4 regions of the Ensifer sp. 38_S197 genome follow, and region 3 is predicted to be linked to each of the others. Evidence: predicted binding sites of a transcription regulator. Region 3 holds the regulator's gene; each other region holds the start of a gene.
What was found. Region 3 encodes PhoB, which activates phosphate uptake and scavenging genes when phosphate is short. Its sites were predicted from a motif close to TGTCATNNANCTGTCAT; they were not measured.

Region 1: AC1Z3V_RS30075 (BtaA family protein) is a predicted target of PhoB. The motif match lies at 2,181-2,197, and genes of this name have one in related genera.
Region 2: AC1Z3V_RS16505 (DUF2794 domain-containing protein) is a predicted target of PhoB. The motif match lies at 2,158-2,174, and genes of this name have one in related genera.
Region 4: AC1Z3V_RS11780 (DUF1045 domain-containing protein) is a predicted target of PhoB. The motif match lies at 1,775-1,791, and genes of this name have one in related genera.

Annotation. Positions count from the first base shown of each region.
Region 1 is NZ_JBXOVZ010000002.1:3,503,896-3,508,224, forward strand. It holds gene AC1Z3V_RS30065 (serine hydrolase domain-containing protein) at 1-305, opposite strand, end outside; gene AC1Z3V_RS30070 (putative bifunctional diguanylate cyclase/phosphodiesterase) at 518-2,068, opposite strand; gene AC1Z3V_RS30075 (BtaA family protein) at 2,245-3,495, shown strand; gene AC1Z3V_RS30080 (class I SAM-dependent methyltransferase) at 3,500-4,168, shown strand.
Region 2 is NZ_JBXOVZ010000002.1:670,443-674,771, reverse strand. It holds gene AC1Z3V_RS16515 (Bax inhibitor-1/YccA family protein) at 84-821, shown strand; gene AC1Z3V_RS16510 (N-acetyltransferase family protein) at 953-1,510, shown strand; gene AC1Z3V_RS16505 (DUF2794 domain-containing protein) at 1,733-2,137, opposite strand; gene AC1Z3V_RS16500 (DUF1223 domain-containing protein) at 2,448-3,221, opposite strand; gene acnA (aconitate hydratase AcnA) at 3,436-4,329, opposite strand, start outside.
Region 3 is NZ_JBXOVZ010000002.1:1,358,548-1,362,876, forward strand. It holds gene pstB (phosphate ABC transporter ATP-binding protein PstB) at 1-794, shown strand, start outside; gene phoU (phosphate signaling complex protein PhoU) at 845-1,558, shown strand; gene phoB (phosphate regulon transcriptional regulator PhoB) at 1,761-2,444, shown strand; gene AC1Z3V_RS19710 (GcrA family cell cycle regulator) at 2,513-3,034, opposite strand; gene AC1Z3V_RS19715 (aspartate aminotransferase family protein) at 3,456-4,329, shown strand, end outside.
Region 4 is NZ_JBXOVZ010000001.1:2,575,752-2,580,080, reverse strand. It holds gene phnE (phosphonate ABC transporter, permease protein PhnE) at 1-221, shown strand, start outside; gene phnE (phosphonate ABC transporter, permease protein PhnE) at 231-1,748, shown strand; gene AC1Z3V_RS11780 (DUF1045 domain-containing protein) at 1,876-2,583, shown strand; gene AC1Z3V_RS11775 (alpha-D-ribose 1-methylphosphonate 5-triphosphate diphosphatase) at 2,585-3,724, shown strand; gene phnN (phosphonate metabolism protein/1,5-bisphosphokinase (PRPP-forming) PhnN) at 3,721-4,305, shown strand.

The DNA.
Region 1 (4,329 bases), 2.1 Mb from region 3:
GCGCCCGGTCTGTAGGCGGCGTATCCTGCGGCAGCAAAGCCGAGAATCTGCGCGGTCACCATCTGCCTCTCGGGATCGACGGCAACCTTCACCAGCTTCAGCAAGGGGTGGCCCGGCGCCTGGACGTCATCGGCCAGCACCGATTGGGCGTCCCGTTTTGCGATGAAGACATTGGAGCAGACGATCTTCGCCGCATAACCATCGCCGACCTTGAGAAGCTCAGGCGGCGCGATCGCAAGCCATGCGCCGATGGCGACGATGCCCAACACCAGCGCCGCACCTGATCTCCTCAATATGCGTCCCATGCGCTCCCTCCGGTCGAGTTTCAGAGAAAGAACCAGCATTTCGCCGCCGGGAAAAGCCCGGAAATTGCAGGGTTCCAATTTCTAGCCTGCGAGCGAAGGTCCGCAATGCCCTGAAGCCTCCCGCGCGCACTTGGAATTGCCTGAAGCCGAAAGATGCTCTCGAATCAATATGCCAGAGCGTCCTTTGCGCGGTCATCCGAACGCACGGCGCTCTAGGCCGAGCGTCGCAAATCCGCCGCTTCGCCCGTCTCGAGCAATGCCGCCACATCCCTCAGCGCCGACGATATCCACGGACCGCGGACTTCCACGGCGCCGCTGGCCCGTGCGCAATCCATCTCGCTTTCCTTTTCGATGCCGCGCACCGCGATCGGCAGGCGCAGCACCTGGCCGGTCTTGATGAGGCAGGCAAGCAGCGCAACGCTGCGCTCGCTGCCGTGGGTGGCCCGGATGGCGCTAAGATCGATGGTCACCTGATCGGGCTGCAGTTCGGCAATCAGGTTCAGGGGCAAGGATGAGCCGGCGCCGCCGCCAAGCGCAATCCGCACACCGAGCGCGCGCACCCCCTGGAGGTTGCCGGAGATCAGGGCAAGATCCTCGCTCGAAAAGTCCCCGGCGATCTCGATCGTCAGGCGTCCCGGAGGCAAGCTCGCTTCGGCGAGGCATTGCTCGACCTGCGCGACAAAATCGCGATCCTTGAGCTGCGGAGCAAAGGGGGCGACAGTCAGCCCTGTCGGCGAAGCCCAGCGGGCAGCCTGCGTGCAGGCCGCCCGGAGTGTCCAATAGCCAAGCGAGAGCGTGCTCGCGCTCTTCTCGGACGGCTCTATGAAGGCTTCCGCACCCATGACGCCGCGTAGCGGATGTCGCCAGCGCAGCAGCGCCTCGAAAGCACGGATGGCTCCGCTCGCCGTCCCGGCCATCGGCAGGAATTCGAGGAAGAATTCGTCGGCCGCGAGCCCGCGTGCCACGTCGCGCTCGGCCTCCGCCCGCTGCCTGGCGGCGCGGGTCAGCGTCTCCGAGTGGAAGGCGTGGCTGTTGCCGCTCACCGCCTTCGCCTCGTAGAGCGCCAGGTCCGCGCGCTTCAGCACGTCGCCCGTCGCCGTATCGCTTCGCTCGATGAAGGCGACGCCGATGCTGCAGCCGGAAGCGACCCGTGCATCGTCAAGATCGAACGGCGCTTCGAATAGTGCCTTTACCCGCATTGCGAGTATTTCCGCCTCAGCCTGCGATGACGCACCGGCGGCTGCGAGCACGAACTCGTCTCCCCCCAGCCGGTAGATGCTCGCCTCTCCGGAGAAGGCGCGCCTCAGGCGAGCGCCAAAGAGCGCCAGCAGCCGGTCGCCGGCGTCGTGGCCCATCGTATCGTTGATCGCCTTGAACCGGTCGAGATCGAGAAGGAGCAGCGCATTGCGCTCGAAGGCGGCCCCTTCCACTGAAAGCGCCTGGCGAATGTCCGCTTCCAGGGCCGCGCGGTTTGCAAGCCCGGTGAGCTTGTCGCGGTGGACTTCGTGGCGCAAGCGCCGCTCGGCACGGCGCGCCGTATGCAGCTCGTGTTCGAGCCGGCGCAAGTAGCGCCAGCGATAGAAGGATCCGCCGAGGATGAACGGCATGGCGCCAGCCGCCAGCATTGCGGGAACATCCCAATGCGATTGTCTTGCAAGCACGGTTTCGGTCACCAGCCACGCCGCAGAAACCAGAGCCCCCAATGCCGCGCCGGCAGCCGCAAATCGCTGCTCGGGCTTCGGCAGAAACGTTCTTAACATCATGTCGACGCCCCCGAATATAAGGCGGTGCGTAGCACGCTAGGGTTTAATGATTTCTTATGGGTGAAAAATTGTATGGCGGCCGTTCGATGGCCTTCCGGGGCTGTGGAAACCCCGTCATCAAAGTGTAGCGGAGTCACTTTAGAAGCGGCTAAGTTTCAACTGGATGACCGGCAGAGATGACCGAACTAGCCCCCGATGTTGGCTTTGGCAGAAAAAATCCGAAGCTGAAAAACGCGCTGCTCCAGCACAAGACCTTCTCCCTCGCCGGCCTCTCGGAACGTCTCTTCGGCCTGCTCTTCTCGGGGCTCGTCTACCCGCAGATCTGGGAGGATCCGATCGTCGACATGGAGGCGATGCAGCTTGGCCCAGAGCATCGGATCGTCACCATCGGCTCCGGCGGCTGCAACATGCTGAGCTACCTGTCGGCCGGCCCGCGCAAGATCGACGTCGTCGATCTCAACCCGCACCACGTCGCGCTGAACCGCCTCAAGCTCGCGGCTTTCCGCCACTTGCCGAGCCACAAGGATGTCATCCGCTTCCTGGCAACCCAGGGCACGGCGACCAACGTCCAGGCCTTCGACCTCTTCCTCTCTCCGAAGCTCGACACCGCCACGCGCAACTACTGGAACGGCCGCGGCATGACCGGCCGCCGGCGCATCGGCGTCTTCGGCCGCAACATCTATCGCACCGGCCTGCTCGGCCGCTTCATCGCCGCAAGCCATCTGCTCGCCCGCCTGCATGGCGTCAATCCGGAAGAGTTCGTCCAGGCGCGCTCAATGCGCGAGCAGCGCCAATTCTTCGACGAGCGCCTTGCGCCGCTTTTCGATCGTCCCGTCATCCGCTGGATCACCGGGCGCAAGAGCTCGCTCTTCGGGCTCGGCATTCCGCCGCAGCAGTTCGACGAGCTTGCAAGCCTCAGCAGCGAGAAATCGCTCGCCGCCGTGCTGCGTCACCGCCTGGAAAAGCTCACCTGCCACTTCCCGCTTAGGGAAAACTATTTCGCCTGGCAGGCCTTCGGGCGCCGTTATCCGCTGCCGCACGAAGGCGAATTGCCGCCCTACCTCAATGCCCGCGCCTATGAGGCGATCCGCAACAATGCCGAGCGCGTCGAGGTCCATCACGCAAGCTACACCGAGCTCCTGGCCAACAAGCCGGCCGCTTCCGTCGACCGCTACGTCCTGCTCGATGCCCAGGACTGGATGACCGATCAGCAGCTCAACGATCTCTGGACCGAGATCACCCGCACCGCAGACAGTGGTGCCGTCGTCATCTTCCGCACCGCGGCTGAAGACAGCATCCTGCCGGGGCGCGTCTCTTCGGCCCTGCTCGATCAGTGGCACTACGATGCCGAGGGATCGGCCAAGCTCGGCGCAGAAGATCGCTCCGCCATCTATGGCGGTTTCCACATCTACCGGAAGAAGGCTTGAGCCGATGCGCGAGGCCGGGATTTCCCACGCGCGGCGCATGGATCATATGTACCGCTACCAGCGGCACTTCTACGACGTGACGCGAAAATACTACCTCTTCGGCCGCGACACGCTGATCCGGGAAATGAACCCGGCCCCCGGCGCCTCGGTGCTCGAAGTCGGCTGCGGCACCGGCCGTAACCTGGCGCTCATCGGCCGCTGCTTCCCTTCGGCCCGCCTCTTCGGCTTGGACATCTCCTCGGAGATGCTCACCTCCGCCGATGCCAAGCTCAACCGCGGCGGCAGGCGCCGTGCCGTGCTTCAGGTCGCCGATGCGACGGATTTCGATCCGGCAATCTTCGGCGAACGGGGTTTCGACCACATCGTCATCTCCTATTCGCTGTCGATGATCCCCGATTGGCAGAAGGCGATCGATGCGGCCATCGCCGCGCTCAATCCGGGCGGATCGCTGCATATCGCCGATTTCGGCCAGCAGGAGCGCCTGCCGGCGAGCTTCCGCCGCGCGCTGCACGGCTGGCTGGACCGTTTCCACGTCACGCCACGTGCAAGCCTTTTCGACGTTCTGCGCGAGAAGGCGAGAGCAAACGGTGCCGATCTCGAACGCCGGGCGATTGGCCGCGGCTATGCCTGGCTGGCGGTCTATCACCGCCCAGCCGTCGCGGTTGCCGCCTGATCCGGGCCCACGGCTCGCGATCGTCCCCGAGTCCATGCCAAGCGAGAGCCGAAATCGCCTCGGGATTTCGGCTTTTTTCCTGCTGGGGAGTGCTTCGCAGCACCTGCAATTCCCGCTTGAGCTAACCCAATTTTTACGATGATATGGTGAAGATGAGGTTC
Region 2 (4,329 bases), 690 kb from region 3:
CTGGGCGTGGAAGCCAGCCTTTCAGAGCGAGACCGTTCGCCGCCCGACACCGTAACTTCCACCGGAGCTTAAATGAGGAAACAATGGCTGATCTGAGAAACTACCAAACCCGAATGTCGCCCGCCGGCGCTCAGGCGGGTGCCGTGATCGATGAAGGCCTTCGTGCTTACATGCTGAAGGTCTACAACCTGATGGCCCTTGGGCTGGCGATCACCGGCGTGGCAGCTTACGGAACCTATGCGCTTGCCGTCTCCAATCCGGCATTCGCCCAACTCATCTACGGTTCGCCCCTGCGGTGGGTCGTGATGCTGGCGCCGCTGGCGATGGTCTTCTTCATGAGCTTCCGCATCAATTCGATGAGCGTCTCCGCAGCGCAGACGACGTTCTGGATCTACGCCGCCCTGATGGGCCTGTCGCTGTCGTCGATCTTCCTGGTCTTCACCGGCCAGAGCATCGTGCAGACGTTCTTCGTCACGGCCGCGTCGTTCGGCGCCCTGTCGCTTTACGGCTACACGACCAAGAAGGACCTGTCGGGCTTCGGCACGTTCCTGATCATGGGCCTCTTCGGCCTGATCATCGCGTCGATCGTCAACATCTTCCTTGTTTCGTCGGCTCTCGGCTTCGCGATCTCCGTGATCGGCGTGCTGATCTTCGCTGGCCTTACCGCCTATGATACGCAGAAGATCAAGGAAATGTACTACGAAGCCGACGACAGCACCGTTGCCGGCCGCAAGGCGATCATGGGCGCGCTGACGCTCTACCTCGACTTCATCAACCTGTTCATGTTCCTGCTGCAGTTCCTGGGCAACCGGAACAACTAAGCACGAAACGAATGACGGAAAAGGCGGCTTCGGCCGCCTTTTTTGTTGCCCACAGATGTTGTCATATGTTGATCGCGTCCCGGCTCCGTGGGAGTGAAGGACGACGAAACCTCGAGATGCAGTCTATCGCCATGTCCCTGAGTTTGCGTGACGCCACCTTGGCGGACCTTCCCGTCATCACCGGAATCTACCGCGAGTCCGTTCTGAACGGTGTCGCCACCTACGAGATCGTGCCCCCTTCGGAGGCGGAGATGCGAAGCCGCTTCGAGACGATTGTCGGCAACGGTTACCCCTATATGGTCGCATGCAACGGCAGCGGATCGATCGTCGGCTATGCCTACGCGTCCGCCTTCCGGACGCGCACGGCCTATCGCTTCCTGGTCGAGGATTCGATCTATCTGGCGCCGGAAGCGCGCGGCAAGGGCGCCGGCAGGGCGTTGCTCGCCGAACTGATTCGTCGTTGCACGCAACTCGGCTTTCGGCAGATGGTCGCGGTGATAGGCGGCGCCCATCCGGCCTCGATCGCGGTGCACCGCTCCCTCGGCTTCGAACTTCAGGGTACGATGAAGGCGACTGGCTTCAAGCACGGCCGCTGGCTCGATACGGCGATCATGCAGCTTGCGCTCGGCGAGGGGCAGGCGAGCGATCCACCGGAAGATGTCTATCCGGACACGCTCTATCAGAGCTGATTGCCACATGTCAGACGGCAGGCCCGGCGTGCGCTGATTGCAGTCCGTCTTGCGTTCAGGCCAAAGCCAGGCGCCGGCAGAAACCGCCGCGCATCGCACCGGGCTGCTGCTGCAGATCAGGTCTTGAAGCGCATCGCGATCTTTCGGGTCGCTCCTCGCGCTTTAAGATCTTGATATTTCGCATGTCGCGCAAGGCGGCCGCGCACATTTGCGCGGCATGCCTCAGGTTTCCACCAGCTTCAGCACCTTGTCGAACACCTTGAGCACTTGGGCGAGCTCGTGGCCGCGTTTCAGGATCGTGCCGTGAATGTTCAGCACGCTATAGGCGCCCTGTTTCGTCGACAGCTTCGGGTTCTTCTCGATCCGGTAGAGCGGCATCTCCCCCGATCGCTTGAACACCGAGAAGACCGCTCGGTCCTTCAGGTGATCGATGGCGTAGTCCCGCCACTCGCCCTCGCCGACCATGCGGCCGTAGACCCAGAGGATCTGGTCCAGCTCGCGGCGATGGAAAGTGATGGGGGGAGGGTTCTTGGCGTTCTTGTATTCGTGAAGATCGACAACCACTTCGGAAGTGGTCTCGCGCTGATGGCGCGCCTCGCCTTGCGGCAAATCCGGCTCATCGGTCATCGGCAATCCGGCCTTCTGTTGTGACAGAACGATAACAGTGTGCCTGACGTGAGCCGAAAAGCAAGCCGGAAGCCGTTGGACGATGAGGGCATTTCTTGCCTCTGCCCCATTTCAGTCAAATCGCCGCCCCAATTCACCGCAAAACTCGCGGGCGCTGACGGACAGAGTCGTTGCCACCGTATGTCCGGTCAGGTCGTCATGCTGCGGGAGTTCACCGAACGCAGCCATGGCCGGTTCGGTCCGGTAACTTCGAACCCTCAGCCCCAGCCCCTCGATGCTGCCGGGCCGAACCACCCCCTCGCGCTTCGCGCTAGAGTTTGCCCTGGGGGCCGGCGAGCACGGCGGCTGCGCCGACGATCGCGCCCGGCGTCTCCTTGTCCTTCATCGACTGCAAGAGAACGGCACAGCCACTATTGCCGGGGCGCTCGGTCAGGACCGTTGCAGGAAGGGTGAAGCTTGCCGGTTTTCCATCCCACATGCCGATCGTCTGAATGTCGCGCACGGCATGCCAGTAGGGGATTTCCTTGCCGCTGTTCTCGCCCTTCTCCATCCTCACGACTTTCGCACGGTCGAAATAGACGACGACGACGTTCGCCTTGCCGATGCCGCTACCGATGTTGATCTGGATCTCTTCGTCCTGGATCTTCGCATCGACGGGTACGGCAAGCCCCTTGCCTTCGGCCTTCATTGTTTCCAGCCGCGTCTTGATCGCCTGAAGGTTGCCGCCGTTGAGATGGTCACGGCCATTCAAAATGGCCTGGGGCGTATAGACGCCGTTGCGACCGAGCATGCGGGCATAGGCATATTGCCGCTCGGTATTTTCCTTGGAGGCGAGCGTGTCGGCCCAGCCGAGATAGTTCCAGTAGTCGACGTGATAGGCGAGCGCCACGACGTCGCCATCGTCGACCAGCGTCTTCAGCGCCGCATCCGCCGGCGGGCACGAAGAACAGCCCTGGCTGGTGAACAGTTCAACGACGCCTTTGATCACCTGTCCGTCCTGTGCCCCGGCCGGTGCACCAGCGGCTGTGAACAGCCCGAAAGCCAGTGCAAAAGGGCGAATGAGAGAACGGTCTGCGGATGTCATGGCGTCACTTCGTTGGGGCCGTCGGCCTACTCCTTGTGGGGGAGCTAATTACATACGCCGGCCAGGCATCAACGGAAAGTCACGTTGGAGTGAGGTCGCGGGTGAGTGCCACCTTGTAGCGGGCGTACCGGTATTTGCCGGCCGGAGAAGAAGGAGCCGGGGCGCCTTTCGGCGTCCCGGCTCCAATGTTTCACGGCATGTCGACCGCGGCCGATCAGGCGGCCAGATCGCGCAGAACGGTCTGCAGGATGCCGCCGTTGTTGACGTAGGTCACTTCGTCCAGCGTATCGATGCGGCAGATCAGCGGAACTTCCTTCACGCTGCCGTCGCCATAGGTGATCTTGGCAACGCGCTTCTCGCGCGGCTGGACCTTGGCGAGGTTGTCGATGGTGACGACTTCATCGCCCTTGAGGCCCAGCGATTCCCAGGTCGTGCCCTCTTCGAAGACGAAGGGGATGACGCCCATGCCGACGAGGTTCGAGCGGTGGATACGCTCGAAGGACTGCGCGATGACGGCCTTGACGCCCAGCAGGTTGGTGCCCTTCGCGGCCCAGTCACGCGACGAACCGTTGCCGTATTCGACGCCGGCGAAGATGACGAGCGGAACGCCCTCTTCCTTGTACTGCATGGCCGCGTCGTAGATCGACATCTCTTCCTTCGACGGATAGTGGATGGTGTAGCCACCTTCCTTGCCATTCGGGCCGAGCATGTGATTGCGGATGCGGATGTTGGCAAACGTGCCACGCATCATCACCTCATGGTTGCCGCGGCGCGTACCGTACTGGTTGAAGTCGGCAACGCCAACACCATGGCCGATGAGGTAGGAGCCAGCCGGCGAAGCGGCCTTGATCGAACCGGCCGGAGAGATGTGATCGGTGGTGATCTTGTCGCCGAAGAGACCGAGAACGCGAGCGCCCTTGATGTCGGAGATGCCCGAGCCGGTCTTGCCCATGCCGACGAAGTACGGCGGGTTCTGCACATAGGTCGAACCCTCGTCCCATGCGTAGGTCTGCCCGGCCGGAACCTGAACGGCCTGCCAGTTCTCGTCGCCCTTGAAGACGTCCGCGTATTTCGTCGCGTAGAGCTCGCGCGTGACGTACTTGAAGAT
Region 3 (4,329 bases):
CAGTCGAGAAGGCCTTGGATCAGAAAATGAACACTGTGCCCTACAAGATGATCGGCAAGGATGTGTCGGTCTACTACGGCGAGAAGCGGGCGCTTTTCGACGTCAACCTCAACATCCGCGAGAATACGGTAACGGCTCTGATCGGCCCGTCCGGTTGCGGCAAGTCGACCTTCCTGCGCACGCTGAACCGTATGAACGACACCATCGAGAACTGCCGTGTCACCGGCAAGATCACGCTCGATGAGGACGACATCTACGATCCGACCATCGATGTGGTCGAGCTGCGCGCCCGCGTCGGCATGGTCTTCCAGAAGCCGAACCCGTTCCCGAAGTCGATCTACGACAACGTCGCCTACGGTCCGCGCATCCACGGGCTTGCCCGCACCAAGGCGGATTTCGACGAGATCGTCGAAACCAGCCTGCAGAAAGCCGGCCTGTTCAACGAAGTGAAGGATCGCCTGCATGAACCGGGCACCGGCCTTTCCGGTGGCCAGCAGCAGCGCCTTTGCATCGCGCGCGCCGTTGCCGTCAGCCCGGAAGTCATCCTGATGGACGAGCCCTGTTCGGCCCTCGACCCGATCGCGACGGCCAAGGTCGAGGAGCTCATCCACGAACTGCGCACGAACTTCACGATCGTCATCGTGACCCACTCGATGCAGCAGGCCGCCCGCGTGTCGCAGCGCACCGCCATGTTCCACCTCGGCAATCTCGTCGAGGAGAACGACACCGACAAGATGTTCACCAATCCGGATGACCAGCGCACCCAGGATTACATCATGGGCCGCTTCGGCTGAGGCCAATGACGGCTGCAACAGTAACTGGAAAGCGCCCGCAAGGATCGACGATCATGTCCATGCATATCATGTCCGCCTATGACGAAGAACTGAAGTACCTGACGCGCCGCATCTCGGAAATGGGCGGTCTCGCCGAGCAGATGGTCGCCGAATCCGTTCGCGCCCTGGTCAATTCCGACCTGGCTCTGGCGCAGAAGGTGATCTCGGACGACACCATCCTCGACGATGCCGAGCGCCAGATCGGCGAGAAGGCGATCGTCACGATCGCCAAGCGCCAGCCGGTCGCCGCCGACCTTCGCGAGATCATGGGGTCGATCCGCATCGCCTCCGACCTGGAGCGTGTCGGCGACCTCGGCAAGAACACCGCCAAGCGCGTGATCGCCGTCGCCGGTTCCGGCATCCCGCGCAAGCTTGCCCGCGGTCTCGAGCACCTCGCCGAGCTTGCCCTGGTGCAGCTCAAGGAAGTACTCGACGTCTATGCCTCGCGTTCGCCGGAAAAGGCCAACAGCATTCGCGAGCGGGACGAGGAGATCGATGCGATCTACACCTCGCTGTTCCGCGAGCTGCTGACCTACATGATGGAAGACCCGCGCAACATCACGCCCTGCACGCATCTTCTGTTCTGCGCCAAGAACATCGAGCGCATCGGCGACCACGCGACCAATATCGCCGAGACGATCTATTACATGGCAACGGGTGCCCAGCCGGAAGGCGAGCGTCCGAAGGATGACAATACGTCGACGTTGGGCTCGGTCAACGACTGAGCGTTAGACGCGCCGTTCGCAATGCATGCCCCGTGAATATCACCTGGTCGCGGCTCCGGTCGCGGCCCCGAATTCCTGTATCTGAAGCATGCGGCTTTCGCACTGCCTTTGAAAAACGCGGAAATGCTCCAGATTTAGAGTGTCTGAGCGCCGGCCCGGCCACTGGAGCCGCACGGCGCTCGCGGTAAGGAGACGTTACCTGATGTTGCCAAAAATCGCCGTGGTCGAAGACGAAGAGGCGCTGAGCGTCCTGTTGCGTTACAATCTGGAAGCGGAAGGCTTCGACGTCGATACGATCCTCAGGGGTGACGAGGCGGAGATCCGGCTCCAGGAACGCCTGCCCGACCTTCTGATCCTCGACTGGATGCTGCCCGGCGTCTCCGGCATCGAGCTTTGCCGTCGGCTGCGCCAGCGCCCGGAGACGGAGCGGCTGCCGATCATCATGCTGACGGCGCGCGGCGAGGAAAGCGAGCGCGTTCGCGGTCTCGCGACCGGTGCCGACGACTACGTGGTTAAACCCTTCTCGACGCCGGAACTGATGGCTCGCGTCAAGGCGATGCTTCGCCGGGCGAAGCCCGAAGTGCTCTCGACGCTGCTGCGCTGCGGCGACATCGAGCTTGACAGGGAAACCCATCGCGTTCATCGCCGCAGCCGCGAGGTTCGCCTGGGACCGACGGAATTCCGCCTGCTCGAGTTCCTGATGTCCTCTCCGGGCCGGGTCTTCTCGCGCTCGCAGTTGCTGGATGGCGTCTGGGGTCACGACATCTATGTCGACGAAAGGACCGTCGACGTGCATGTCGGCCGCCTGCGCAAGGCGTTGAACTTCTCGACCATGCCGGACGTCATTCGCACGGTCCGCGGCGCCGGCTACTCGCTCGAAAGCTGAGAGGGGCCAACGACAGGCAATTAAAAAGGGGCCGATCAGCCCCTTTTCTTTTGTTCCTGTGCGGAGCTTCAGCGCATCCGCCGACGCTCGGCCGACGGCTGGTAGGCAAGCCGTGCATGGAAGTTGCAATAGGGCGAGGACTCCGGCGAGTCATTGCCGCAGAAGTGGAATTCTTCCTTCAGCGGATCGCCGATCGGCCACTTGCAGGTGCGTTCGGTGAGCTGGGTCAGCTCAAGGCGGCGCGACATCGGCACGACCACGTCCGTGCTGATGCTGAAGTTCTGCTCGGCCACGAGATCGACTTCGATCTCTTCCTTGAGAACGGTGGCGCCGGACGGACGGGCAACGGTGCGGGTCGAAACGCGCGAGGCGTAGTTCGGAGCGCGCGGGGCCGAGGTCGGCCGCTTCGGGCGGGCCGCCGCCGTGGCGCTGCCGCCAGCCTTGGCGCGTCCGGGAAGGCTCAGGCGGTGAACCTTGCCGATGACAGCGTTACGGCTGACGCCGCCGAGCTGCGCCGCGATCTGGCTTGCGCTCAGGCCCTCGGACCAAAGCTTCTTCAGTTTCTCCACCCGCTCGTCAGTCCAGTTCATCTCTGCACTCTCCGTTCTCAGCGTTGGGGATGGCAGAATCCCTCACCGCACCCCGGCTGAACCCCGAGGTTGCAAACGCGATAACTCTTTTGGTGACTAGGTCCGCCGCATGCGTCTAGTAATTGAATGTTAACGTACTGACCGCTGGACTCCGTGGCAAGAGTCCGGGGAATCACGCCGAATCGAATTCGTAGTTTTCCCCAACTTGCTCGATCAGCGTTGCATTTTTGCAAGCCCTTCCGGCCGATTTTTTCGTCGCAGGGAAACGGGTCTCGCCATCGCGCTGCAAGGCTTGGTTTTGTTGACATTGCGGTGCGAAATGGGAATAGTGCCTGCGCCGCCGAAAGGCGGCATTTTTGATTTTTATCGGGCCGCATGAAGCTGCGGTACCGATGCCGATTGGAGTGAAGGAGAGCCTCGCATGACTGCAACCACGCCGCTTTACGATACCTACATGCGCGCGCCGTTGCGTTTCGAGCGAGGAGAGGGCGTCTGGTTGATCGCCGAAGACGGCTCGCGTTACCTCGATTTCGCCGCCGGCGTTGCCGTGAACTCGCTCGGCCACGCGCATCCGCATCTCGTCGAGGCGCTGAAGGCGCAGGCCGAGAAGGTCTGGCACCTTTCCAACCTTTACGAAGTTCCGGGGCAGGAAAGCCTTGGCCGCCGCCTGGCTGCCGTCACTTTCGCCGATCGGGTCTTCTTTACCAATTCCGGTGCGGAAGCGCTGGAATGCGCGATCAAGACGGCGCGGCGCTATCACTTCGCCAAGGGCCAGCCGGAGAAGTTTCACGTCATCACCTTCGAGGGCGCCTTCCACGGCCGCACGATCGCGACGATCGCCGCCGGGGGCCAGCAGAAGTACATCGAAGGTTTCGGACCAAAGGCCCCGGGCTTCTATCAGGTTCCGTTCGGCGACCTCGCGGCCGTCAAGAATGCGATCACCGAAGAGACCGCCGCGATCCTGATCGAGCCGATCCAGGGCGAGGGCGGCATTCGCCCGGCGACGAAGGAATTCCTGCAGGAACTGCGCGCGCTCTGCGACGAGTTCGGCCTGCTCCTGATCCTCGACGAGGTCCAGACCGGCGTCGGCCGTACCGGCAAGCTCTTCGCCCATGAATGGGCGGGCATCCGCCCGGATATCATGGCCGTTGCGAAGGGCATCGGCGGCGGCTTCCCGCTCGGTGCTTGCCTGGCGACGGAAGAGGCGGCGGCCGGCATGGTGGCGGGCACGCATGGCTCCACCTATGGCGGCAACCCTCTGGCGATGGCCGTCGGCAACGCCGTGCTTGACGTCA
Region 4 (4,329 bases), on a different contig from region 3:
TGCTGCGGCTCGAAATCAACGTGCGCGCCTCCACCATCATCGGCGCCGTCGGTGGCGGCGGCATCGGTGAGCTTTTGCGCCTTTCGATCGGCCAGGGCCACCAGGCCAAGACGCTGGCGATCGTCATCCTGCTGTTTGCGACCATTTTCGCCGTCGACCAGTTTTCCGCTTGGCTTCGCCGCCGCCTTGTCGGCGAGCAGGCATTCCAGCTTGCCCAATAGGTGCGCGCCATGACCACGACCACACGACTGAGCCCGATGGAGATGGACGCGATCGCGACCCGCCATCCCGAGCTCCTGAAATCCTCCACCACCAAGCGGGTACGCACGGCAGCGATCGCCGGCGGCGTCATCGTTTATCTCGTCTTCAGCTGGTGGTTCTTCTCGATCGGCCAGGTGCTCGGCAACGCCAATTGGGGCATCGCCGGCACCTATCTCGCCGACTGGGTCTCTTACGAAGTGCGTCCGCAGATCCACATCGCTTCGGACCGGACGATGAGCCTCAACTATCAGCGCAATTCGCCGCTTGGCCCCAATCCCAAGCCGGATTGGGTGGAACTCGACAAGGCGACGGTGACGCGTCGCGTTGAAATTCCGACGTCAACGACGCAGGCAGCCAAGCCAAAAGCAAGCTCGTCCTTCAGTTTCATGGCGCCGGGTTCGGCCCTTGGCGGCGGCTCGACAGCCGAGGCGCAGAACCGTGTCGAAACCCGTACGGAAGAGGTGCTGACGCGGATCGTCGTGACCTACGACCGCTCGACCAAGATCGAGATCGCCGACGGCATGGTGAAGGCGACCCATGACGGCAAGACGCTGACGATGGCCGTCGACGGCACGGACACGGTGACACCGCAGGGCGCTTTGCCGTCCTGGGCGACGCAGAAGCGTCCCGGTGAGAAGATCGTTCTGGCTTTTGGCGCCACTGGCTGGGCCGAAGTCGAAGGCGACGAGGTCTCCGTGCGCAATCGGTTCTTCGGTTGGGCGAATTTCCTCTTCGACACCAACTCACCGTTCTTCGGCAAAAGCTATGGCGAGGTCGCCTCGCTGATCGCCGCCGGCGAGCGCATCGATCCGGCCCGCTCGAACCTTTCGCTTGCCTGGAACAACATTCTCTACAATGCCGAATGGCAGCATCTGGATGTGTGGACGAAGCTGCTGCAGACGGTTGTCATGGCCTTCGTCGGCACGCTCTTTGCGTCGCTGATCGCCTTCCCGCTTTGCTTCCTGGCCGCCCGCAACATCACACCGAACTTCATGGCCAATCAGTTGGCCAAGCGCTTCTTCGACTTCCTGCGGTCGGTCGACATGTTCATCTGGGCGCTGTTCTTCACCCGCGCCTTCGGCCCCGGACCGCTTGCCGGTATCTCGGCGATTTTCTTCACCGACACCGGCACGCTGGGCAAGCTTTATTCCGAAGCGCTGGAGAACATCGACGACAAGCAGCGCGAGGGCGTCAAGTCGGTGGGTGCCGCGCCGCTTGCCGTACAGCGCTTTGGCGTGCTGCCGCAGGTGCTGCCGGTCTTTGCCAGCCAGGCGCTCTATTTCTGGGAATCGAACACCCGCTCGGCGACCATCATCGGCGCTGTCGGCGCGGGCGGTATCGGTCTCAAGCTCTGGGAAGCGATGCGCACCAATTCCGATTGGGAAAATGTCGCCTACATGGTGCTTCTGATCTTGCTGGTTGTCTTTATTTTCGACAGCATCTCGAACGCGTGCCGTTCGCGCCTGATGGGTCGCAAGGCACATTGACGACAGCCAAGCATTTGCGCGCCCGCCATCATGATGTTGTCATGGAAATCGGTTAGCTGCGCATCGCATCCCGCAAACTATCGACCCGCCGCCCTGGCGGGCCGGTCGCTACAAGAAAGTGAAGACCGTGCGTTATGCAATCTACTTCGCGCCGCCGGCGGACGACCGGCTGTCGCAGGTCGCGTCCCGTTGGCTCGGCCGTGATGCCTTTACCGGCCAGGACCTCGATACCCCGCCGGTCGCGGGCCTCGACAAGGACACGCAGCGCGCACTGACAGCCGACCCGCGGCGCTACGGTTTCCATGGCACGCTGAAGGCTCCGTTCGAGCTTGCGGAAGGCCGCGACGAGGAAGAATTGCTCAGCATCTTCGAATGCTTCGCGGCCGACCTCGATCCCTTCGAAATCCCTGAAATCGTCCTTTTCCAGATCGGTCCATTCTTTGCCCTTGTGCCGTCCGCCCCTTGCGCCGAACTGCAGGATCTGGCCGATGATGCCGTTCATCGCTTCGACCCGTTCCGTGCCCCCCTGTCGGAGGCGGACTCTGCCCGGCGCAAGCCGGAGAGCCTCCCAGAGCGCCAAAGGCGCTACTTGAGGGAATGGGGCTATCCCTATGTATTCGAAGAATTTCAGTTCCATCTGACCTTGACCGGTCCCGTGCCCGCCGAAGCGAGCAGCGTCATGCGCTCCGTCCTCGAAACCACCTTTGCCGAGCACATCGGAAAGCCACTTCACGTAACGTCAGTCGCGCTCTTCGTCGAACCGGAGCGCGGCGCCCCTTTTACTGTCCGCTCGCTGCTGCCGCTTGGCAGCGACACCCAACGAAAGATTGCATGAGATGAGCAAAGAACAGGTTCTAACCAATGCCCGCATCGTTCTGGAGGATAGTGTCCTCGACGGTTCGGTGCTGATCCGCGACGGCAGGATTGCCGATATTTCCGAGGGAACGGTTGCCGGCGGCGAGGACTTCGAAGGCGACTATCTGATCCCCGGCCTCATTGAACTGCACACTGATCACCTCGAAGCCCACTATTCGCCGCGACCGGGCGTACGCTGGCTGAAGATCGCAGCGATTCAGGCGCATGACGCACAGGTCGTCACCTCCGGCATCACCACGGTGTTCGACTGTCTGCGTCTCGGTTCCGACGAAGACGGCGGCTTCCAGAAGGGCGAGATGCGCAGCATGGCCGATGCCCTGGCGCAGGCCAAGGAAGAAGGCCGGTTGCGCGCCGATCACCTGATCCATCTGCGCTGCGAAGTGTCCACCTCCGACGTGCTCGACCACTACGAGGACTTCCAGAACGATCCGCAGGTCAAGCTCGTCTCGCTGATGGACCATGCGCCCGGACAGCGCCAGTTCCAGACGATGGACCAGTACACACTCTACTACAAATCCAAGCGCGGCCTCTCGGACGAAGAATTCGCCCGTTTTGTCGAACGTCAGCAGGCGCTTTCGGCAAAATACGCCGGCCCGCACCGTACCGCGCTTGCCCAGGCCTGCGCCGCCCGCGGCATCACCATCGCCAGTCATGACGACGCGACCGTCGACCATGTCGAGGAATCGATCGGCTTCGGTATCAAGCTCGCCGAGTTCCCGACGAGCTTTGAAGCGGCGGAAGCCTCGCACCGCGCGGGCTTGAGCGTGCTCATGGGCGCACCGAACATCGTGCGCGGCAAGTCGCACTCGGGCAACATCGCCGCACGCGACCTTGCAGAGCGTGGTGTCCTCGACGTGCTGTCGTCGGACTATGTGCCTTTCAGCCTGATCCATGCCCCCTTCGTCCTCTCCGACGAGATCGCGGCGATCGACCTGCCGAAGGCAATCGCGATGGTGACCTCGACGCCGGCACGCACCGTCGGCCTTAACGACCGCGGCCGCGTCGCGGTCGGCCTGCGTGCCGATGTCGCCCGCGTCCACCGCAAGGAAGGCATTCCGGTCGTGCGCTCCGTCTGGCGCGAAGGGCGGCGTGTCGCATGAGCGCGCGCGAACAGGGTGGCGCGCTCGTGGTCGTCGTCGGACCGAGCGGCGCCGGCAAGGACAGCGTCATGGGCTTTGCCGCCCGGCACTTTGCCGACTGTCACGACGTGCACTTCGTCCGCCGCGTCATCACGCGCCCTTCGGACGCCGGTAGCGAGGTGCATGAAAGTGTCTCGGAAGACGAATTCGTCGGCATGCAGAAGGACGGCGCCTTCGCCGTCTCATGGGACGCGCATGGGCTGAAATATGGCATCCCCTCCGCGGTACTCCAGAATGTCAGGAACGGCATGACGGCGATCGTCAACGGCAGCCGTAGCGCCTTGCCTGCGTTCCGGGAAGCCTTCGGAGAGATCGCGGTCGTGGTCGTCACGGCGGAAACGCCGGTGCTCGCGAAACGCCTTGCCGAGCGCGGCCGCGAGAGCGAGGAAGAGGTGCTGCGGCGGCTCAGCCGCCAGGTCCCCGACGTCACGTCGGGGCCCGATGTCAGCGTCATCGACAATAGCGGCAGGCTCGAGGTCGCCGGCAACCGCTTCGTCGAGGTCGTGGAGCGGCTGCGCATCAAGGCGGATCACGCCGCTTAGCGTGATCCATTTTTGCCCCAGCAG